Regions from separate parts of the Bradyrhizobium sp. USDA 4474 genome, predicted to be linked through region 4. Evidence: riboswitches for the same ligand, from Rfam matches in the RefSeq annotation. Region 4 holds a riboswitch; each other region holds the start of a gene.

Region 1 (5,542 bases), 1.5 Mb from region 4:
GGTCGAATATTCGTCGAGCAGACGTTCGAGCCGGCGCAAGCCGTCAGGCACGGCAGATTGTTCCAGCGGCGGCGGCAGATGGCCGATGGTGATGGCACCAATGCGCCGCTTGGCCTGCGCGGCCTCGCCGGGATCGTTGACGATAAAGGGATAGATGACGGGCAGATCGCCGACCAGCGCCTCCGGCCAGCAGTGTGAGGACAGCGCCACGGATTTCCCGGGCAGCCATTCCAGAGTGCCATGCGCGCCCATATGCACGACGGCATCAATCCCCTGCCCGCGGAGCCAGAGATGGAACGCGACATAGGCATGGCGCGGTGTGCGGGCGAGATCGTGATAGTCGGAATCGCGCGTAGCCGCATCGCCGCGCTCGGGCTGGACTGCGATGATCGATCGGCCGCACGGGATCGCAGCGAAGTGGAAGGCGCCGTCACGGCAGCTCGGATCGTTCTCCGGCGCGCCCCAGGCTCGCGCGAGATCGTCCTGCAAGGCTTGCGGCAGGCGCGAAAGCGCCGCGCGATAGTCGGCAACGCTCCACGTCAATTTTTGCTTGATCAGCGTCTCGCCAAGCGCTCCGACGGGCGAAAGGTTGAAGCCACCATCGGCAAGATCAGACGCCAAGGCTTCCACCGAGGCCAGCGCATCGAGACCAACCGCATGCGCGATCTGGTGCGGTCGTCCCGGATAGTTCGAGAGCACGATCGCCAGCTGCTTCTCCGCAGCGGGCTTCTCGGCCAGGCGATGCCAGGCCGCAACACGTGCCGCAACGGCCCTCACGCGCTCCTCATCCGGCCGATGAGCCAGATGCGAGAACTGCAGATCGGGATCGCGCATCCCGGCCGATTTGAAACTCGCCACGCCCGCAAACAGGCGGCCGTCGACCTCCGGCAGCACCACATGCATCGCGAGATCGCCGGGCGACAGGCCGCGCAGCGACTCCGTCCAGTCCTCGCGCTGCGCCGATGAGAGCGCGACCTGGAACACGGGGCACGGCGCGGCATCGAACGGCGTCGTGCCGTCGTCGCCCCTCGCCGAGAACGCCGTCGCATTGACGATCGCGGCAGGAGGATTCCTGGCGAGATGGTCTCGCAGCCAGTCAGCGACGCCCGCGGCCTTCAGCGAGGTGACGAACACGCCATAGGCGTCAAACCCCTTCTCGCGCAGCGCAGCGATCAACGCGTCGATCGGCCCAGTGTCCGCGGCAGTGAGGTAAGAGCGATAGAACGTCACCAGCGCGGACGGCTTCCCCCCGCTCGGGACGGCGGCGATCACGCCTCGCGCGGAATCGTAAAAGCCCATCTCGGGCACGGTCATTTCGCCGACGACGGGCCCGGCATAGAGACCCGAGGCCAGCGCAAGCTGCGCAATCGCCGCCTGCGCCGCAACGGGACCGCCGGTGTCGCACAGCACCTTGAGCCGGCGCAGCGTCGAGACCGGCAAAGTCGAATAAGCGTCGAGCCTGATATCGTCGCGGCCATCGGCCGGCAGCACGGCGAGCACGATATTGCGATCTTTTGCCAGTTGCTGGAGTGCCGCGAGCCCGTAGGGCCAATAAGACTCGCCTCCAATCAAGCGCACCAGAATGCCACGCGCCTGCGACAGCGTGCGCTCGATATAGGTGTCGACCGAGAGCGGATGACGTAGTTCCGCGAGATTGGCGAGCCGCAACGACGGCAGGCTGTCACGGCCACGCCGCCAGCCCGCTGCAAAGGCGGCAAGGTCGGAATCCGAGAACGAGAGCACCACGAGATCGGCCGGGTCCTGGCCGATGTCCCTTGGCGTCGCGGTCTCCTCCAGACCGCGGCTCTCGCGGAAGACGACGTGCATCAGACTCCCAATCCCGCCTTGATCGCAGCCTCGTCGATATCGCCGTGCTCGCCGATCACGACGAGCTTTGATTGCCTGAGACCTGCGCCCCAGGGCCTGTCGAACTGGTGGCGCACGCGCTCGCCGACCGCTTGCAGCAGCAGCCGCATCGGCTTGCCCGCGACCGCGATATAGCCCTTGGCGCGCAGCACGTTCTGCTCGCGCGCCAGCTTCTGGACCGATGCGAGCAACGCATCGACGTCAGCAATCTCAGGGAGATCGATCACGAGAGAGGCGAAATCGTCGTGCTCGTGCTCCTCCTCGCCGTCGTGATGCGAGGGACGCGCGGCGAGATCGTTCTCGGCGGCGGCGCCAAGGCCAAGGATGACGCGTGCGTCGATCGCACCATCGGTAATGGGCAGCATCGGCACGCGGCGCGGCATCTCGGCGGTGATCGCGGCCTTGGCGGCTTCAATGCCCGCAGCACCCGCAAGATCGGCCTTGGTGAGCAGCACGATGTCGGCGCAGGCGATCTGATCCTCGAACACCTCCGACAGCGGCGTCTCGTGATCGAGATTCCCGTCGGCCGCGCGTTGCGCTTCGACGGCATCCGGGTCCGGTGCAAAACGGCCGGCGGCGACAGCCTCGGCATCGGCGAGCGCGATCACACCGTCCACGGTGATGCGCGAGCGGATCTCGGGCCAGTCGAATGCCTTCAGCAGCGGTTTCGGCAATGCCAGGCCCGAGGTCTCGATCAGGATGTGATCGGGCTTCACAGGGCGAGCGAGCAACTTCTCCATGGTCGGAATGAAATCGTCGGCAACGGTGCAGCAGATGCAGCCATTGGCTAGCTCGACGATGTTCTCTTCCGGACAGTTCTCGTCGGCGCAGGACTTCAGGATCTCGCCGTCGACCCCCTCGCTGCCGAACTCGTTGACCAGCACGGCGAGCTTCTTGCCGCCGGGATTTCCGAGCAGATGCTGGATCAACGTCGTCTTGCCGGAGCCGAGAAAGCCGGTGACGACGGTCACCGGGACTTTTGCGAGCGAGTTCATTCGGCGGCCTCCGGCAACGCGACAATGGGGGGAATGCGGGCAAGCGATTGCTTGCGGAAGATTTCAGGCCGGCTGCGCCAGGGCACGAGGCCATCTGGCGCGGCGGCATACGCGGCGGCGCCGGCAACGACGTCCTGCGCGTTGGCATCCGAGAGCCGGCCGTAGACATAGGACCAGCGGCCGGGCGCGCTGAGCGCGACCGAGCAACCCTGGCTACAGGCAGAGAGGCATTCGACGGGAACCAGTTTGACACCGTCGGGAACACCGGCCTCGAGGATCGCGCCATGCAGACGCTTGCCGGGCGTAACCTCGCCTTCGCCGAGCGTCTGGCCGGCGCGACAGGTGATGCAGACATGCAGTGTGACGGTCATCGCCTCTTCCAGAAGTATCAGCCGGAGGCGAAGAGGCCCACGAACCGTTCTTGCGAAGGCTCGTTTCCCCGTCGCGGAACACCCCGTCCGCCGGTCCAAAAATCGTCCGCGCTGGCAGGTCTCCCGGCTTGCGGAGCAGGGCTTTGCCCTTCGATCCCCGCCTTCCCGATCCCCTGGGGGTTCAGTGGCTTTGGGCATCTCTCCGGTCACGGTCGCGGGGGCGGCTGCATTTTGGACCCAATCTTGCCGATTCGGACCCTATCGCATTCCCTCTTCGCCTGTCATAGGACAGGAACCAACGCCGGGCCACCATTTGCCCCCGGCCGCCTCTTGTCAAGCCGAAGGACCCTGTCAGATGACGCCTGAACCGGATAGCCAAACGGCCGACGAAACCGACGCCAAGACCCACGCCAAGACCCACGCCAAGACAGACGCGAAGAACGAGGCGAAGCACGCCGCAAAAATGGCGAAGATCAAGGTCGCCCGCGACAGGATCATGGCGACCAAGAGCGGCGAAAAGGGGCTCATCATCGTCCACACCGGCGCCGGGAAGGGCAAGTCGTCCTCCGCCTTCGGCATGATCGTGCGCTGCGTCGCTCATGGCTTCCCCTGCGCGGTCGTGCAGTTCATCAAGGGCGCCTGGGATACCGGCGAACGACGCCTGCTCACCGGCCATTTCGGCGAACTGTGCCAGTTCCACGCCATGGGCGAAGGCTTCACCTGGGAGACGCAGGACCGCGCGCGCGACATCGCGGCTGCGCGCGCCGGCTGGGAGAAGGCAAAGGAGCTGATTCTCGATTCCAATCTGCGCATGGTCGTGCTCGATGAGATCAACATCGCGCTGCGCTACGATTATCTCGACATCGGCGAAATCGTCGATTTCCTCAAGACGTCGAAGCCGCCGATGACGCATGTCGTGCTCACCGGGCGCAACGCCAAGGACGAGCTGATCGAGATCGCCGACCTCGTTACCGAGATGACGCTGGTGAAGCATCCGTTCCGCTCCGGCATCAAGGCGCAGGCCGGCGTCGAGTTCTGAACGTGACGGCACGCGCGCTGATGATCCAGGGGGCCGGTTCGGACGTGGGCAAATCGCTCATCGTCGCCGGCCTCGCGCGTGCGTTTACGCGGCGCGGCTTGCGCGTGCTCCCGTTCAAGCCGCAGAACATGTCCAACAATGCCGCCGTCACCGTCGATGGCGGCGAGATCGGCCGCGCCCAGGCGCTGCAGGCGCTCGCCGCGGGCGTCGAGCCGCACACGGACATGAACCCGGTGCTGCTGAAACCCGAGACCGATGTCGGCGCGCAAGTCATCGTGCATGGCAAGCGCATCGCAACCGCGCGCGCGCGCGACTATGCGGCGATGAAGCCACAGCTGATGGGCGCGGTGCTGGAGAGCTTTGAGCGGTTGAAGGCGCGCAGCGATCTGGTGCTGGTCGAAGGCGCCGGCAGCCCGGCCGAGGTGAACCTGCGCAAGGCCGACATCGCCAATATGGGTTTTGCCCGCAAGGCCGGCGTGCCCGTGGTGCTGGTCGGCGACATCGACCGTGGCGGCGTCATCGCCCAGCTCGTCGGCATCAAGACGGTCATCGAACCTGATGATGCCGCGATGGTCCAGGGCTTTGTCATCAACAAGTTCCGCGGCGATCCCACGCTGTTCGATGACGGCTACAGACTGATCGAGCAAAGGACCGCCTGGCGCGGCTTTGGCGTACTGCCGTGGTTCGCACGGGCCGGCGAGTTGCCGGCCGAAGATGCGCTGGGCCTAAGCGATGCCCGCAAGCCGGGCCAGCGCAAGATCGCCTGCCTCGCATTGTCGCGGATCGCCAATTTCGATGATCTCGATCCGCTGAAGCTCGAGCCTTCAGTCGATCTCGTGATGGTGCGTCCGGGCGAAGCGATACCGGGCGACGTGCGTCTCGTCATCATCCCCGGCTCGAAGTCCACGCGTGGCGACCTCGCGTTCCTGCGCGCGCAGGGCTGGGACATCGACCTGCTCGCGCATCACCGCAGGGGTGGCCATGTGCTCGGCCTCTGCGGCGGCTACCAGATGCTCGGACGCAGCGTTGCTGATCCCGACGGCATCGAAGGACCCGCGGGCGACACGCCGGGCCTCGGGCTGTTGGATGTGGAAACGGTGATGAGCCCGCAGAAGACGCTGACACGGGTCGCGGCTGTGCACGCGGCGACCGATCAACCGATCCACGCTTACGAAATCCACATCGGCCGTACCGACGGGGCTGATCGTGCGCGTCCATTCGCCAAGCTGAATGGCGAGCTCGAAGGCGCGATCTCGCGCGATGGGCGCGTG
Region 2 (5,542 bases), 1.5 Mb from region 4:
ATGCCGCCGGCCGCCGCATAGACATTCTTGCGCAGGATGTCGTAGGCCGAGAACGACCACTCCGCCCTGTTGTCCCAAAACACGTGCTTGACACCGGTCTCGTAGGTGCGCGCGGTGGTCAGATCCAGATTCTGGGTCGGCGCGAGCAAGAAGATGTTGTTGGCCGAGATGTCGGCACCGGTGGCGTACTGGCTGAAAAAGGTCAGGCCGGGAACGGCTTCCCAGGTGTAGCCGATGCGACCGGTGACGGGCGCCCAGTCCTTTGTGAACGGGAAGCTCGCCTTCTCCAGGCCGTTGACGTCGGTCGAGTTGCGATCGAGCCCGATATGCTCGACGCGCAGGCCGCCGATGAGCGAGAAGGTCCGCGTCAGCTTCAGCCGGTCCTCGAACGACAGCGCCTCGTTGTCGATCCGCGCTGTCTGCTGCTGCGTCGTGAGTAAGCCGTAGAGGCCGCGGTCGGGATCGACCAGCGAGACAAAATCGTTCGGGAAGTTTGCCGCGCCCGGCCGGACGAAGTCGAGGTAGCTCGACGACAGCGTCGTGACCATGCGGTTGTCGAAACCCGCGATGTTGGCGTCCCAGACCAGATCAGTGATGTTGCCGACGAGGCGCTGGCTGTGCGCGACATAGAAGCGCTCGCGATAGACCTGGTTGTTTGTGGAATTGAACGCCTCGATCTCGTTGTTGAACCAGCTGCGCTCGGCGTCATAGCCGTAGGCTTGGCTCTTCAGCGTCAGGTCGGGCGCCAGCTTCAGCTCGAAACCGCCGCGCAGCCACACTTCCTGCGCAACGTTTCTATTGTCGAGGACATTGTAGTTCGTATTGAAGGTACGGTCATCGATGGTGACGGCCCCAAGGTCGGTTCTGTTGAAATAGCTGCCGGAGACGATGCCGCTCGTCGCGTGCGAACCGCTGAAGGCCGCCGACACCAGCGGCGCGCCCCAATAGGCTTTTGAACGGTCCTCGCGATACTCGATCGCCCCCCAGACCTTGAGGCTGTCGGAGATGCGGTCATTGAGCTGGCCGGAGACGTCGAGTGTCTTGGTATTGGTGTCGTCGGCAAAGCCGTTGAGCGAGGACCGGCTGACGTCGAAACGGTAGTCCAGACCCTGCACGTTGGTGCTACCCCCGGAACCGTAATGCGTACGGAAGGAATTCAAGGAATCGAACGAAAAGTCTGCTTCGTTCTGGATCTGCCCCGTGCGCGGCTGCTTGCTCACGAAATTGATGGCGCCGCCTGCGGCGCCCTCGCCCGACATCAGCGAGGCCGGACCTTTGAGGATTTCCACGGCTTCGAGATTGGCCGTGTCCATGATCCGCGAGGTCATGTTCTGCGGACCGATCTTGATGCCGTTGTAGAGCGTGTTGATCTGGCTGTTGGTGAAGCCGCGCATCGAGAACGCGGACGGCTCGGCCGGATTGTCTCCGGCAGTGACCCCGACCGCGCCTTGCGCGACGTCGGAGACGGTGCGGTAGCCCTGCTCGCGGATGGTCTCGGCGCGGATGACCTCGACGGTTGCCGGCGTCTCGCGCACCGTCAGGCCGAGGCGCGAAGCGCTCTCCGCGACCGCGTTGCTGTTGAGTGGCGTTGGCGCTGCGGAATTCGGCACGACCGGCTTGGACGCGGTCGACGCGGTCGAGGGTCGCCGCACGGCCCTACGGCGCGCGCTCTCTGCACTTTGGCCATTGGGTTTGGCCTGCTTGCGCGATTGCGGCGGCGACACCTCCACGGGCGGCAGGGGCTCGCGGGCCTGCTGCGCCAGGGCAGCCGTCATGTCGATGGTAGCGAAAGATGTGAGAGCGGCGGACGCCAGCAGAAGGCGGCGTGGTCGTACAATACGGATGGAAGACACGGTCCTGGACCTCGGTGTGACGTCAGTGGCACGTCACCGCGAACCAAGGTCCCACCATCAGGCTGTCAGCCTTCCGATGAAGCCGAATGTCTGTACTCCCCGACCGACATCTTCGCGTGTGACCACGGCTGACGGCAGGTCTCCTGGCTCGCGGGTCGTGACCGCTTCGTCGCCTTCCCGGGACCGAGGACCCAGTGGCTTTTCGACGAAGGATTCACCGCTTACAGTTGCGGGGGCAGCTGCGGCATTGGGGGCAACGTCCCCGCACCGCATTCCCTTTTCATCCCCTTTCGGGGAAACCGTCACCGCCATCTAGGATTACGGCGAAGACAGAGTCAATGTGCCGGATGCGGCGATATTGCCGCGGCGGCGAGCTTCCCTGGGAGATCTGCATGGAAGGCGAGACCTTCCTTTGGCTGATACGCCATGCCCGCGTCGACGGTGTCGCGGGGACCATCCATGCGGCCGACGCTCCGGCCGATCTCGACGATCGCGCGCAGCTCGAGGCGCTGCGCCGTCTTCTGCCGCCGAATGCGGCGAGCTATGCCAGCCCGGCGCGCCGCACGGTCGAGACGGCGCGGGCGCTGGGGCTTGAGCCTGAACTGATGCCCGAATTCGGCGAGCAGGATTTTGGCGGCTGGACCGGCCGCCGGCATGACGAGCTCGCAGCCAGCGGGGGCGAAACCTATGCGCAGTTCTGGAGTGATCCGGCACGCCGACGGCCACCAGGTGGAGAGAGTTTTGAGGATCAGGTCGCGCGCGTCCGGCTCGGGCTTGCGCCGATAGGTGCCGGCCCCGCAACGCTCGTCGTGCATTCCGGCACCATCCGCGCCGCCCTCTGCATCGCCCTCGATCTCCCGCCGCAAGCAGCCTTGCGCTTCGTGATCGATCCGCTGTCACTGACCCGGATCGACCGGCTCGCGACCGGATGGCGGGTTGTGTCAGTCAATCGGCAAGTCAGCTAGCTCTGTCCGGCACATTGGCCTGCGCGAACGTCGCCATGTCATTGTGCAGCGCGCAGGCCGAACGCACCAGCGGCAGGGCGATCGCGGCGCCCGACCCCTCGCCGAGCCGGAGATCGAGGCTGATCAGCGGCTGCACGTTCAGCGCGCGCAGCACCAGCCGATGCCCCTGTTCCGCCGACTGGTGTGACGGCAGCAGGAACGGCTGGCACGACGGGTTCAGCCGCACCGCCGCGAGCGCCGCTACCGAGACGATGAACCCGTCGATCAGCACGGGAATTCGCGCTTGCGCGGCCGCGATGATGGCCCCGGATATGGCCGCGATCTCGAAACCGCCCACGGCGCACAGGATTTTTTCGGGCGCCGCGCCGGCCACGCCATGACGCGCGATCGCGGCATCGATCACGCGCGCCTTGTGCACGCGCCCCGCCGCATCGACGCCGGTGCCGTGGCCTGCGATCTCTTCGGCGCTGATGCCGAGCAGGCCTGCGGCGATCGCCGCAGACGTCGTGGTGTTGCCGATACCCATCTCGCCGAAGATCAGGAGATCGGGTTGATTGGCCTTCGCTCGCGTGACTGCGCGCTGACCGGCCTCGAAGGCGAATGCCAGCTCGGCGAGCGTGAGCGCAGGCTCAATGCTGAAATCCCGCGTGCCGTGACGCGGCTTGTCCGTGACGATATCTGGCATCGGCTCTTGCGCCAGCGTTCCCGCGTCAACAACTTCAAGCGTCGAGCCGAGCTCGCGTGCCAGCACCGAGATCGCAGCGCCGCCCGAGGCAAAATTCGCCATCATCGCAATGGTGACGGCCTGCGGATAGGCCGACACGCCCTGGGCGACAATGCCGTGATCGCCGGCGAAGATGATGATCGGCACGCGTGCCGCGCGGGGGCGTTCGGTCGCTTGCAGACCGCCAAGCTCGATCGCGAGCTGCTCGAGTCGGCCGAGCGCGCCCGTCGGCTTTGTCAGTTGCGCCTGCCGCGCGATCGCCGCATCGCGATGAACAGCTGATGGCTCAGGGCAGTTTTGAGTGATCCATTCAGGGAGCATGCTGCCTCGCTTATGGCCTGCGTTTGAGAATATAACAGTCCATGATCCAGCCGTGCCGCTCGCGCGCATCCTGCCGCGCCGCCACGATGCGCGGACCAATATCGGCCAGCGCGCCGGACATGATGATCTGATCGGCCATGCCGAGATAGGCACCCCACCAGATTTGAATTCTGTCAGGATCGAGCGACTGGAACGCGGTGCCGCCGTCGAGCATCACAACGACCGTATCGACGCCTTCAGGCCAGCCGCCTTCGCGCAGGCGCCGTCCCGTCGTGACCAGAAAGGGCTCACCGATGTCATTGAGCGGCAGCGCATGCGCCGCGCAAAGCGCCTGGATCGAGGTGATACCCGGCACGACCTCAATGGTCGGCTGGGGAGCGAGCCGCTGCGCAATACGCAGCGAGGAATCGTAGAGGGACGGATCACCCCAGATCAGCAGCGCGACCTTGCCGTCACCGCCGAGATGATCGGCTATCGTCCGCGACCACGTGGCGGCGACCGCATCGTGCCAATCGTCAACGCCCTTGCGATAGTCGGCTTCGAGCGCGTCGCGCACGGGAAGCTCGAATTCCGCAATGCGCGTGGTGGCAGTGGTGAGCACGTCCGCGCAAATCGTTCGCCTGAGATCAGCGAGATCAGACTTCGCGGTGCCCTTGCGCGGGATCAGGACAAGATCGGCAGCATTGATGGCGTGAACAGCCGCGCGCGTGAGCTGCGCGGGATCGCCGCAACCGATGCCGATCAGCGAGAGGGTCATCATGATGATCCGCCCCCCGCCAGCGCGCCGAACATGATGACGGCCGCCGTGGACGCCGCGCCGCCGCGCGCCAGCTGCGCGGCCAGCTCGGCGATCGTGGTGCGCACTATCAGCTGGTCGGCGCGGCCAAGCGATTCCGCGAACAGTGCCGGAGTGCCAGGTGACAGACCGTGCTCGATCAATTTCGAGACCAGCGCCGGAAAGGTGCGTCGGCCCATATAGACCACCGTCGTTGCATCCGGATCGGCCAGCGCCGCCCAATTTAGATTCGGCGGCAGCTCGCCGGTGACATCGGCCCCGGTCACGAACTGCACCCGGCGCGAGGTATGGCGACGCGTCAGGGGAATGCCGGCTTGCGCGGCGGCCACGCAGGCCGAAGTGACGCCGGGAATGATCTCGTAGCCGATGCCCGCCTCGCGCAGCGTCTCCAGCTCCTCCTCGAGCCGGCCAAAGATGCCGGCATCGCCCGACTTCAACCGCACGACGCGGACGCCGGTGGCGGCATAATCGACCAGCAGCCGATTGACATGGTGCTGCTTGGTCGAAGGCCGCCCTGCACGTTTGCCGACCGCGACGAGATTGGCGCCGGGCCGCGCCAGGTCGAGGATCGCGCCGGAGGCGAGATCGTCATAGAGCACGACGTCGGCCTCGCGCAGCCGCGCGGCGCCCTTGACCGTGAGAAGCTCGGGATCGCCGGGGCCGGCGGAGACGAAGGAGACAAAGCCGCTCACCGGTCCTCCGCGATCAGATGGAAGAACGTGCCGGTGGCGTGGCCACGCCGCGAGCCGGCCTCGGCGATGACCGCACCGGCTGCGTCGTGCACCACCGCCAGCGGCGTATCAGGCTGGGCGAGGATCGTCGAATAGTGGAATTCATGCCCGCGCAGCCGCGCACCGGCCTGATGCCCCGGCATCGGCGCTGA
Region 3 (5,542 bases), 300 kb from region 4:
CTCTTTCTCTTCCTCTGGTTCGGTGCGCTGAAACCAGGACCCAGGAGGGAATTTCGCGATATGCTTGGCAAAGCTGGACTGTGGCTCCCCAATCTTTTACTTCGCTCTTCTCGAAAGTGATGACCCCGTTGTGTGTAAAATAACGTGGTCCTTGGATATTACAGTTTACTAATAGGAGAACGCGCCACAGATCACCTTTCTGGGTCGGCTTGTGATTGGGCTTCGGTAAGTAATCTACCACAGCTTCAACGATAGTGCATCGGCCTTTCCGAAGAACATCGCCGAGCCGACCTTGGGGGGTAGTCACAAAATTGAAGTTCGACAGATCGTGTAGAAAGCGAAGGTTTGCGTTCCTTTCGCCATCTGCGACTTCACTGGCGATCAACGAGAGTGCGAGCGCGTGCCAGCCTAATTCCATCGGCTGCGCGTAGGTTGACGCAAGTTCAATTGTACCATCGAGCCCGACTTTCCAGGTGATAACGTAGTGTTCGTCCGATTTGTTGTGTTGGTGCCTGGTCCACGAAACGAAAACAAAGTCGTCTCCGCCAAGTTCAGCGACGCCCCACATTTGGGGGACGAACTGTGCCACCTTCGAGACATTGGAGATGATTTGTTCTACCGTTTCACCATCTTGCGCCCGCCAAGCCGACTTGAATCTCTCGATAAGGGGGCTGTCGACCGACCGGATACGGCTGCTCGTGGCGGCCGGCCAGGCGAGGCAGATTAGAGATGCACCTAGCCACAGATATAGCAGGGGTCTTGCAAACAGTCTCTTCATAACCTCGGCGTCTCCCATCCAGAGACTTAGGCAGCAGGTGACTTGAACTTGCTCTGAGCGAGAGGCAAGAAGTTAGCGACGACGCGATAAGGCTGTTCGACGCCGTTGCCTATGTCACGCGGCGCTAACTTCCCTGTCAGCGACAGCATTCCAATTGGCTGAGCTGGCATGCCCAGCAGCAGCAGTCTGGGCATGCCGACGGATTGCATTCTTCGTGCCAGGCAATGGGCGAAAATACGCATCGATTTTGTGTGTTCTTGTCGCCTTTCCGACGTGCGCATGTTTCGATGCTTCCATTCGGCGCATCGGCCGCAGCTTGGACCCCCTTGTCCCGCAGTAGAAGAAGCGAGCGCCTCGGATGGAAATCTGATCCCGGCTTGGAGTGCCGCTGCCACCATTGAACGGTGTGCTTCACGATCGCCTTCTTCGTTGACCTACATGCCGGCCAGCGACACGAAGCCGAGTTAGCCGCCGACGTTGAAGTCTGGCTGGCAGGCGATCAATCGGCGCGCCGCGTGTGGTGCCCGAGTGCGCCGAAAAAACCTCCGCTATCGATGCGGATCCTTTAGCAAAGAAGCCGCTGCCCGGTGCAGCTGCTGGGCGAACGCTGAAACGAAGCCGCGTCGAACGCTGCATCTGCTCGAAATGGCGGTAGTCCTCGCCGCGAACGCTGCCTTTGTCCCTGCCATCGCCATAGCGTGCAGAGGCATCCCATGGCAGCTACCGATGCTCACTCGAGACTTTCTGACACGCGATCTCTGACCAGCCAATGTTTCCGGGTGGCGGTTAATCGTTGAGACGCACAGTCATTCGCCGGTCAACGGTCATTCGCTTACCAGATGTCGCAGACTAGCTTGGTACACAATCTGAGAGGTTGACGGGAAAGGTCTCCTACCGATAATCCAGGTCGTCGAGGTTCTCCGGGGCGTGTTCGATCCGGAGCTAAGAGGGAAGCCGGTGCAATGCCGGCGCTGCCCCCGCAACTGTGAGCGGCGAGCCACTGTCCAACGATGTCACTGAAGCCTCCACGGCTTCGGGAAGGCCGGACAGCAGCGACGACCTGCAAGCCAGGAGACCTGCCCCGGCAAAATATTGGTCCACGGGCGGGGTGTCTCGGTGGTGCGCCAAGCAGCTGTCGCATGCGCGACTTCGACTGCCTGCGTCCGCCATGGCCTTGTCCCCAACAGGGGTTAAGCTATGTCTCTTCTCTCTCTTCCCGTTGCTACGCTCGGAACGCCACGCATCGGTCCACGCCGTGAACTGAAATTCGCTCTCGAAAGGTATTGGGCCGGTAGGATAAGCGAACAGCAGTTGCAAGAGGACGCATCCGGCCTGCGCGCAGCGAACTGGGCTCGTCAGAGCTCTATCGGCGTCACTATCATTCCGTCGAATGACTTCTCGCTGTATGATCAAGTGCTCGATACAAGTGTCATGGTTGGCGCGATCCCGGAGATCTACGATTCGAAGGGAGAATCCGTTTCCCTTGCGACGTACTTCGCCATGGCCCGCGGATCGCAATGCGACGACCTCGACCCGAGTGTCGGTCACGGCCTACGAGGATCTGGCGCGCCAGCGCAGGAGATGACCAAGTGGTTCGACACCAATTACCACTACATGGTTCCAGAGTTTCACAAGGGACAGGCGTTCAGGCTGTGCTCTCGCAAACCCATTGAAGAATATGAGGAAGCAAAGGGTCTGGGCTTTCAAACCCGCCCCGTTCTTATCGGACCGGTCACATTCCTAAAGCTCGGCAAGAGTGCCGATAACTCGTTCCAGCCCCTCTCCCTGTTGGATGATCTGATTCCGGTCTATATCGAGGTTCTTCATGAATTGGCCAAACGAGGGGCAAGATGGGTTCAGTTTGACGAGCCCAGCCTGGTCCTTGATCTGGACGAGGCGGCGCGAAAATCCTTGCTACATGCCTATAACCGGTTGGCAAAGGAGGGACCGGCTATCAAAATCTTGGTTGCCAGCTATTTCGGCGCACTAGGCGACAATCTGGATACTGCCTTGAGCCTGCCAGTGTCCGGCCTGCACGTCGATCTGGTTCGATCGCCGGAGTTATTGGAGCAGATCATTGCTGACGGGCGAGCTGATCTCGTCTTGTCGCTCGGTGTCATCGACGGCAGGAATGTATGGAGGTCGAACTTGTCGTCGCTACGCCAGAGGCTAGAGCCCGCGATCGCGAAGCTCGGTAAACACCGTGTACAGCTAGCTCCATCCTGCTCGTTGCTTCACGTACCAGTCGATGCTGAACTAGAGACCGGGCTCACTTCCGACGTCAAGAGCTGGCTCGCCTTCTCGGTTCAGAAGATGCGTGAGCTTGCGATCCTGGCGCGGGCACTCGCTGGCGACCGGAATGTCGGGCAAGCTCTTGCCGAGTCGGAATGCGCTGTGACTGCCCGCCGGAGTTCGCCGAAGATCCATGATGCGAATGTTGCTGCCCGGATGAGGGCGATCGACCAGAAGATGCGCCGGCGAACGAGCCCATTTGCCCGTCGTTCCGAGATTCAAAGGGTGCGCTTCGGACTACCAGCGTTCCCTACGACGACGATCGGATCATTTCCACAGACGGCTGAGGTCCGAGGTGCTCGTGCGGCGCATGCGAAAGGCACGATGAGCGACGAACAATATGACAGGTTTCTTAAGGAGGAGATAGCCCGCGCTGTACGTTGGCAGGAAGACATTGGGCTTGATGTCCTTGTGCACGGCGAATTTGAGCGCAATGACATGGTGCAGTACTTTAGCGAAAAACTCGCAGGCTTCGCATCGACCAGCAATGGATGGGTGCAGTCCTATGGCTCGCGCTGCGTTCGTCCCCCGATCCTGTTTGGCGATGTAGTGCGGCCGAAGCCGATCACCGTAGAATGGTGGCGCTACGCGCAGTCACTAACGAGCAAGCCAATGAAGGCGATGTTGACCGGACCGGTGACAATCCTGAATTGGTCGTTTGTTCGCGATGATCTTCCTAGAAGTGAGGTCTGCCGTCAGCTTGGGCTCGCAATCCGAGACGAAGTCCGCGATCTCGAGGATGCCGGTGCAGCCATGATCCAGATCGACGAACCCGCACTCCGCGAAGGATTGCCATTGCGCCGATCGGAGTGGAACGAATATCTCGATTGGACGGGAGATTGTTTCCGCATCTGCTCGTCCGGCGTTAGCGATCAAACGCAAATCCATACACATATGTGCTACTCGGAGTTTAACGACATCATCGGCGCAATCGCCGCAATGGATGCGGATGTAATATCGATTGAGACGTCGCGCTCTAAAATGGAGCTACTGAACGTATTCACAGAGTACAGGTATCCAAATCAAATTGGACCGGGTGTGTACGACATCCACTCTCCACGCGTTCCCGGGACGAGCGAAATGAAGGAACTGATGGTGTTGGCTCAGGCGCGTTTGCAGAAATCGCAGCTCTGGGTCAATCCGGACTGCGGCCTAAAAACGCGCAAATGGGAGCAAGTGCGGCCCGCGTTGGTCAACATGGTCGCTGCCGCCCGCGAGCTGCGCGCTGCATCCGATCCGCAAAACCATTGATCCCGAGCTTAGTCTGTTGTCGACGAGGTTAATTCGCTAGTGGTGATTTGCGTGCTCCACAATGTCGAACCAAAGTACCCGGCCCTTGATGGGCCGGGGATGGAGCGGCGTCCGATGAGACGGTGACGCGTCGCGCTACTTTGTCGCGGTCCGAGGGAGAATCGCCTACGGTTCGAATCAAGAGTCCGGACAGGCAGTTCTTTCTCAAGCGCACGCCGATGCTTGCGGAGATGGAAGCTGCTATCCAAGCCAGATGCGCCAATGTGCGCGTAGACAGATTCACGCTCGATAGGGCCGAAGACGGTACGCGGTCTCGATGGCGCCGGCCGCGACATAAGGCTATCGGCCGTGCCGCCGGCTGGATCAGGTCACAACCTCCGCCGTTGGCATTTGTCGCTTTCCGCAAAGCTAGACCGGCGGCCGGTATTTCCAGCAATCCCACCGGCGGCGGTGCTATGGTCCAACATGCTGTCATGTCACATCCTTTGTTGGTGAGAGACTTTCTTGCCTGCGCGTCACCATCGTTGGCTTGTCGGTGACGTCAAACGCGCCCTCGCGAGCGCGGCAGATCGCTCAGCGAGAGGGGGAAAGACGTCGGAGCCAGTGGACACCATTACGACTCGCATAGTCGCGCTCGGACACGTCATCGGGCTGATTCGCAGGTCAATGATGTAGAGGTCATCGCAAGCGGCGCAGCTTATCATGTTCAGGTAATTTTGGTGCGGCTCTGGTGCGCTTGGCAGCTGTCTTAACAACCGCTCACTGCTGTCGGACGGAAAAGCATAACGGCAAACCAAGTATTTCGGACAGCCATGCGGCGGTTACGGGGGAGCAACTTCTAGCGGAAGTCAGCTGCTGCCGCAGCATTGATAGGGGTCAAAAGCAATTGCGCTTCCGAGAATAGCGGAGCTCGACGGGCCGCTACGAGCCGGACACGCCCGGGCGAGACATTTCTCGGTCAAAGCCCCGTTTTTGCATGAGGAGCCTACGAGGCCCCGGTCACCGGCCTAAAGTAGCGGGCGATATGACAGGTTCGACAGGGGCGATCGCGCTTCCTCGAGGCAACAGGACCCTCAGCCGCGCGGTCTGTTCCTGAGGGAGCGGGACAAACCCATTTAGAAGCTGATTGAGGCAGATCAAAAACTCTCGCCCGAAGTGGGAGTAATGGTCGGGCGAAACCACATCAAGACAAGACCATGCCTTCATTTACCGTTCGGTTTA
Region 4 (5,542 bases):
TAAACACGTCTGACAGGCGAAACGCACATGAGAGAATCAAATTTGTCGGCGGGCTGAATTCAGACGGAACGCGATGGAGGCTATCCGTCGCGAAGACTATTGGAGATATCGAAAGCCGCGAGTGGGAGTTCTACGTCGAAGAATCAGGCATCACTGTCGAGGTCATCGTCGCGACCGACGGCCGACACAAGTACATCAAGACAACAGTGGATGGAATTCAACCGGACAATCTCCTCTCGCTCCCTGAGTGTCCGTGAGGGATCGCAGGCAGTGCGGGCGAGACTCGGCGCCTGTTGGCTTGGGGCATGACAGGACGCTGTCCCTGCCCCGCCCGCACTACCATAGAAGCTAGCGGCACGTGACTCGGCGCTGACCGTTCTGGTGCCATCGCGCTGTCCCTGCCACGTCCCGCTAACTCCGGGGCTCCGTATCCGCGCTGGCTGACCAAAAGCTGACGAGACTGCGCGGCCATCCATAAAACGAAAAGCGGCCCGTGTGAGCCGCTTGCCGTCGAGAACAATACAGACGAGCCTATGATGGCTGCGAGCGTCAAGCACACGACTGCTCGGGCAATAGCTTCGTGTTGACAATTACTGAGGACATCTATCTCAAGGGTTATTCGGTTGGCCACGAGGCGCTCACTAGAAAAGTCATCGGTGAGAGGACAGCTAGGCTGGCCTGATCGCCTTATGTTCGACCGGCCGGAGGCGCGGTCGATGGTCGGGACGCCGCCGGATAAGCTCGGGGCGCTTTTGAAGGCAGCCAAGGGATTTCAATGATCCTTCGGGTGCTATGAATCCACAGAACGAGGAGTCCTTTAGTCGCCTGTCGCATTCGAGCGGGTTCGGGTCGTGGAGCCCTCCACATCATAGCCGCTGAAAACAGCCGCCCACCATCAAAGGCGGCTGTGATCGTCTTGCGCCCGACCGCTGGAAACAGGAAGGGCAGAATCGTATCGTCGCCCATGGCCGGTGTGGTTGCCTCGATGATGTCAGCGCAGAATTGGTCTCAGCAACCGAATCTCACGTCCCATCAGCGGGTCAAACCACACTCGCCTCGCCAGCCACCCACAGGCCCTTCATCAATAAAGATGGGCTAGATACGGCCGAAAGCCGCCCACACCCCGTTTTCGCCGTCCCAGCTGCCGCGGCTTGCCGCCTTGGAGTACTCCGTGGCGCGCTGCTCGAAGAAATAGGCGTGCTCGACACCATTGAGAATCTCGACAAGCCACGGCAATGGATGCGCCTTGAGCTGGGTGAATCCGCCCTCCTTGGCCTCGAAGAAGCCGAAGACCGGGGCAATCCGCAGCTGGGTCAGTCGCCAGTCGGCGACATAGCGGACGTAGGCGTGGATCTGCTCAGCTCGCATGCCCTCGATCTTGCCGAGGCCGAAGGCGAGGTCGACGAAGTTCTCCTCCAGCTTCACCATGGTCTTGGCGACGTCGACGATGTCGTCACGGACAGTGCGCGTCACCGCGCCACGATGACAACCGCTCGCCGCTTACAGTTGCGGGGGCAGCCTCGGAATAGCCGTCGCCGGCGCACCGGGTTCCCTCTTAGCTTCCATCCTACGAGATGCGGGAATGGAACTGCAAGGCCAAAACAGAGCACGTGTGCTGCTATGCTGGGAGCGTTTGATTGCTCCCCACATCCAACGCTGTTGGGCCGGGGAACGGACGTCTTGCTTTCTTCGCACGTGATGCGGGCAATGTGCAAACTTGCTTGCGAATTTGTCCCCCCTTGAGAATGGCGGAGTTCTTCTCGGCTGGGCGCGTGGTGGCCGCGCGGCGGACTAATTCTAGCGTTAGCCCATCGCGGCGATAGCCGATAGCTCCCCACTTCGACGTCCTGATGTAGCTGCCGACATAGTTGCGGCTGGGGCCGCTCATCGCGGGTCAAGTATCCGGTCTAGCGGGGTTAACTCCTCGGCCGCACGGCCATCTCACAGGTTGTCCTACAAGTCTGGCTGAATCCTAGTGGCTCCGAAATCTCGTTGGCAGAGGATCCGGGAGCTTCGTCTATGCCAACGTATAGCTTTCGAAGGAGCGCCTCGCCTGCCATTCCTTTCTTGAGGCCGACGCGATAACTGGGACAGACAAGGCGCCGGAGGCCCAAGCTTTTTCTACGATTTTAGGTCGTGTTCTGGAATGCGAAATTTTAGGATGGCGAAATTCATGTGAACAGATTAGAGTGTGACGAAGTGTGGGCTAAGAGGTTGGATTGAAATTGACTCTCGGCTCTCCTCGCTGGACCAAACGAGAAGACGAACTGCTGCGCAAGCTTGTTGATGCCGGCACGCCTGTGAAATCCATTTGCGATACGCTCAATAGATCCGGGCTAGAGCTTCGCAGGCGCGGCTACTACATTGGCCTACCAAGGAAGTGGTTCAAGCGAACAGCCAACATCTGACGCTGTGAGGCGGCGCTCAGCAATAGGCAGTTCTTCCTGAACCCGGCTCTCAGTATGGCGGCAGTCCGAGGGACGACCGAGCACACCCGCAGCGCCGCGACCTTCGCCCGGTTGCCGGGCGGGCCAGCAAACGGCAATTCGGGAACAGCCCGAAGCGGTCGTCCGCGGCAATGTGCCCGCCCTGTCAGGGCAGACTGCCGCAATGCCGGCGCATCTAATCAAATGATCCGCGAGAAGCTCGACGCGGTCGGCATAGCCCGATTGACAGCTGATTTGCGCCGACCCCGTCAATTGGACCGCAGCGTCATCCTATTCGACACCCAGCTTTGAGACGATCGACGAAACCGGGAATTCCGAACCCGATCTCGTTAGATGCAGCATGTCGCTCGCAACAAGGGATTTGCCGACGCGCGTCAGGCATTCGCCCTTGTCGCAGAAAACCTCGCGCGTGGAAACACTCGACCCCCAGCGCGCCAGCGATGTTGCGCAACGTGAGGTCGCCTTATTAGGACCGCCGGCGGCGGCTCGGTGGACGTGCTGATCTCTGCATTTGGGAACCAAAAGATTGGCTCGCAGCTTGGCGAAACCGAACTTGACCACGCTTTCCGGCGATGCCGCCCGCTTCCTTGCCGGCGGCGAGTTTCCCGTCCCGATCCCGACCCAAACGACGAACGGCTTTCCAGCCCTCACAATCGACTTCAAGAAGTTCGGTGTCGAGTTGTGCTTCGTCGCCACCGTGCTCTCGCGCAGCGTGATCAACCTTCGGATCGAGCCGTCGGTCAGTGAACTTGATTTCGCCAATGCAGTGACGATCCAGGGGACGACCGTTCCACCCCTACCCGCCGCGATGCACGCACGACGGTCGAACGGCGCGACGGCCAGAGTTTCGCCATCGCCGGCCTGCTGCAGACTCGCAATCGCCAGGACGTTTCGCAACTTCCCTGGATCGGCTCGGTGCCCGTGATCGGGACCTTGTTCAGCAGCAAATCGTACCAGCAGGAGGAAACCGATCTGGTCATCATCGTCACGCCGCGCCTGGTTGCGCCGGCGGCACCCGGCCAGCAATAGGCATCGCCGCTCGACTCCCGACTTCCGGCAAACGACGTCGATTTCTTCCTCAATTGGTCAGATGGAAGTCCGCAAGCGCTACAACGATTACGTCAATTCCGGTGGTGAAGTGAAGGGTCCGTACGGGCACATCATCGCTCCCGAGGTCAGGGCGCCCCTTCCGGCGCCGGCCGCTACTGTTGCCGACCAGCCGGTCGTGAAAACCCTCAACTAAAGCAAGCGAGAGATGACCATCAGGTATCTGGCTCTGCTCGCGCCGCTCCTGCTCGGCGGATGTTATGGCCTCGCCGGTCATGACGAGGTGGATCGCTACTTCCAGCGTTCGAACACCATCACGATGACCGCGGGCGATGCCAAGCAGGTCAATGCCGTCATGCACACGATCCATCCCTGGCCGCGATACGTCGGCGACCGCAGGATCGCTTACGACGCTCGTGCGTTGGTGCCGCGGTCACACGCTATGGCAAAACGCAACAGCCGGTGGATCAGCTTCCCGACATTAGCGATGCGACCAGGCAAATGGGTGTGCGGACAACGCCGACGCAGAACCTTAACATCGAGGGATTGGGGGCAGGTTCGTCAACCGGCGTGTCGATGCCGGTCGGCGGAACACCAGCTGGCAGGTAAAGGACGATGGGGCGTTGGGTTGAGTAATTTAGCGACGATATTTCCATAAGGCCGCTGAGCCGGGGGACAACGCTTATGCGGCGCATCATCTTAGTTCTAACTTGTTGCTGGTTGGGAATAGTCCTTGGCGGGTGTAAACAGACACTGAGGGACGCCGCAGTCGTGGTTCTCATAGAGCCGCCGGGCGGGGACCCTGTGCAGGAACCGACCGCCGATCTGGCCGATCAGGCTTATGCGCAGGCGATCCGGCTTGGCGGCGAGACCGTTCGGATCCTGAACAATCGGGGCTATTCATACATGCTGCGCGGCAATCTCGCCGGCGCACGACGAAAGTTCGAAAAGGCCTATTCGCTCGACCCCGGCAACCCGGTCATCGCCAATAACCTCGAACTGCTCGACGGCAGCCGCAGGTTCATCGAACGGCCGCCGAACAACCAATCCTGACGCGCGCCTTAACGAGCGATTCAGCGCAATCTACTTTCCATCAGCTTCTCGCCTCGACGAGCAGTTCGTGCCCGCTCTGCGCGCTCTCGTGCACGCCGACCTAGAAGCCGATGAGTTCCTTCTTGCCTTCCGCCGTCTCGCCGATCAGCACCAGCATGCATGTGCTGTGGTCTTCCATGCGAGCCTGCAGGAAGACGCCGTCCGCCCACACGTATACGTACCGGCGCGCCGACAAATCGCGCTTCTGCCAATGCTGTAGTCGTTCTGCCACCCCGTCGTCAGTCTGGAAACGACCGCCGGAGAAATAATTCGGCGCATCCTTGCCCAAGAGCGTCGCCAGCGCCTCCTGGAAGTCGCCCGTCGAGATGCCTCGCAGGTACAGCACCGGCAAAAGTGCATCCAAGCTCTTCGTGCGCCGTGCCCACAACGGCAAGATCGCCGAGGTGAAGCGAATCCGCTCGCCATCGCGGGCCACCGCGCGATCCCGAATGTTTACCCGGGCGACTTCGACGGCGCCGATCCCCGTCTGGATCGTCCGCACGGGACCATGGCCGTCCCGCACGAGGCGGTCGCGGCCGTCGGGAAGCTTCAAGTGCTTCATCCCGGCGCTAAACGCCTCGGCTTCCATCTCGACAGCCTGCGCAAGAAGGGCGGAGATCGCAAGTCCCACCGGATCGATGCCCACCAGGCGCGCAAGCTCGATCGTGACCGCCTCGTCTTCATCGATGAGACCTGGGCATCGACCAACATGGCGCGAACACATGGCCGCTGCCAACGCGGCGAACGTCTGCAAGCCGCCGTTCCGCGCGGCCATTGGAAAACAACAACCTACGTGGCTGCTCTAACCACGCGCGGTATCATCGCGCCCTGAGGCGATCGGGCGAACGGCAGAAACGACGGCCGGCTCGTGCGTAAAAGCACGTTACTCAAGAGCAACTGGCGTTGGAGGCCGAGCTGGATCTTACGTACGTCGCTGCAGGTCCCGACCGCGCTAG

What was found. Region 4 has a riboswitch for cobalamin ahead of ACVW16_RS24140 (hypothetical protein). Riboswitches for the same ligand answer to the same signal wherever they lie in the genome.
Region 1: another riboswitch for cobalamin. It lies ahead of ACVW16_RS30775 (DUF1636 family protein); the one in region 4 lies ahead of ACVW16_RS24140 (hypothetical protein).
Region 2: another riboswitch for cobalamin. It lies ahead of ACVW16_RS30855 (TonB-dependent receptor domain-containing protein); the one in region 4 lies ahead of ACVW16_RS24140 (hypothetical protein).
Region 3: another riboswitch for cobalamin. It lies ahead of metE (5-methyltetrahydropteroyltriglutamate--homocysteine S-methyltransferase); the one in region 4 lies ahead of ACVW16_RS24140 (hypothetical protein).

Annotation. Positions count from the first base shown of each region.
Region 1 is NZ_JBSRZJ010000002.1:6,219,654-6,225,195, reverse strand. Features, by position in the region: gene cobN (cobaltochelatase subunit CobN) at 1-1,827, opposite strand, end outside; gene cobW (cobalamin biosynthesis protein CobW) at 1,827-2,861, opposite strand; gene ACVW16_RS30775 (DUF1636 family protein) at 2,858-3,232, opposite strand; cobalamin riboswitch at 3,329-3,547, opposite strand; gene cobO (cob(I)yrinic acid a,c-diamide adenosyltransferase) at 3,588-4,271, shown strand; gene ACVW16_RS30765 (cobyric acid synthase) at 4,292-5,542, shown strand, end outside.
Region 2 is NZ_JBSRZJ010000002.1:6,234,027-6,239,568, reverse strand. Features, by position in the region: gene ACVW16_RS30855 (TonB-dependent receptor domain-containing protein) at 1-1,853, opposite strand, end outside; cobalamin riboswitch at 1,970-2,172, opposite strand; gene ACVW16_RS30850 (histidine phosphatase family protein) at 2,246-2,818, shown strand; gene cobT (nicotinate-nucleotide--dimethylbenzimidazole phosphoribosyltransferase) at 2,811-3,863, opposite strand; gene cobF (precorrin-6A synthase (deacetylating)) at 3,874-4,623, opposite strand; gene cobA (uroporphyrinogen-III C-methyltransferase) at 4,620-5,351, opposite strand; gene ACVW16_RS30830 (cobyrinate a,c-diamide synthase) at 5,348-5,542, opposite strand, start outside.
Region 3 is NZ_JBSRZJ010000002.1:5,021,684-5,027,225, forward strand. Features, by position in the region: gene ACVW16_RS25305 (hypothetical protein) at 805-1,059, opposite strand; cobalamin riboswitch at 1,675-1,876, shown strand; gene metE (5-methyltetrahydropteroyltriglutamate--homocysteine S-methyltransferase) at 1,976-4,321, shown strand.
Region 4 is NZ_JBSRZJ010000002.1:4,721,576-4,727,117, reverse strand. Features, by position in the region: gene ACVW16_RS24145 (DUF3892 domain-containing protein) at 1-257, shown strand, start outside; gene ACVW16_RS24140 (hypothetical protein) at 1,096-1,428, opposite strand; cobalamin riboswitch at 1,407-1,602, opposite strand; gene ACVW16_RS24135 (hypothetical protein) at 2,220-2,408, shown strand; partial or broken gene ACVW16_RS24130 (type II and III secretion system protein family protein) at 2,910-3,690, shown strand; gene ACVW16_RS24125 (tetratricopeptide repeat protein) at 4,179-4,547, shown strand; gene ACVW16_RS24120 (transposase) at 4,648-5,310, opposite strand; partial or broken gene ACVW16_RS24115 (IS630 family transposase) at 5,245-5,415, shown strand.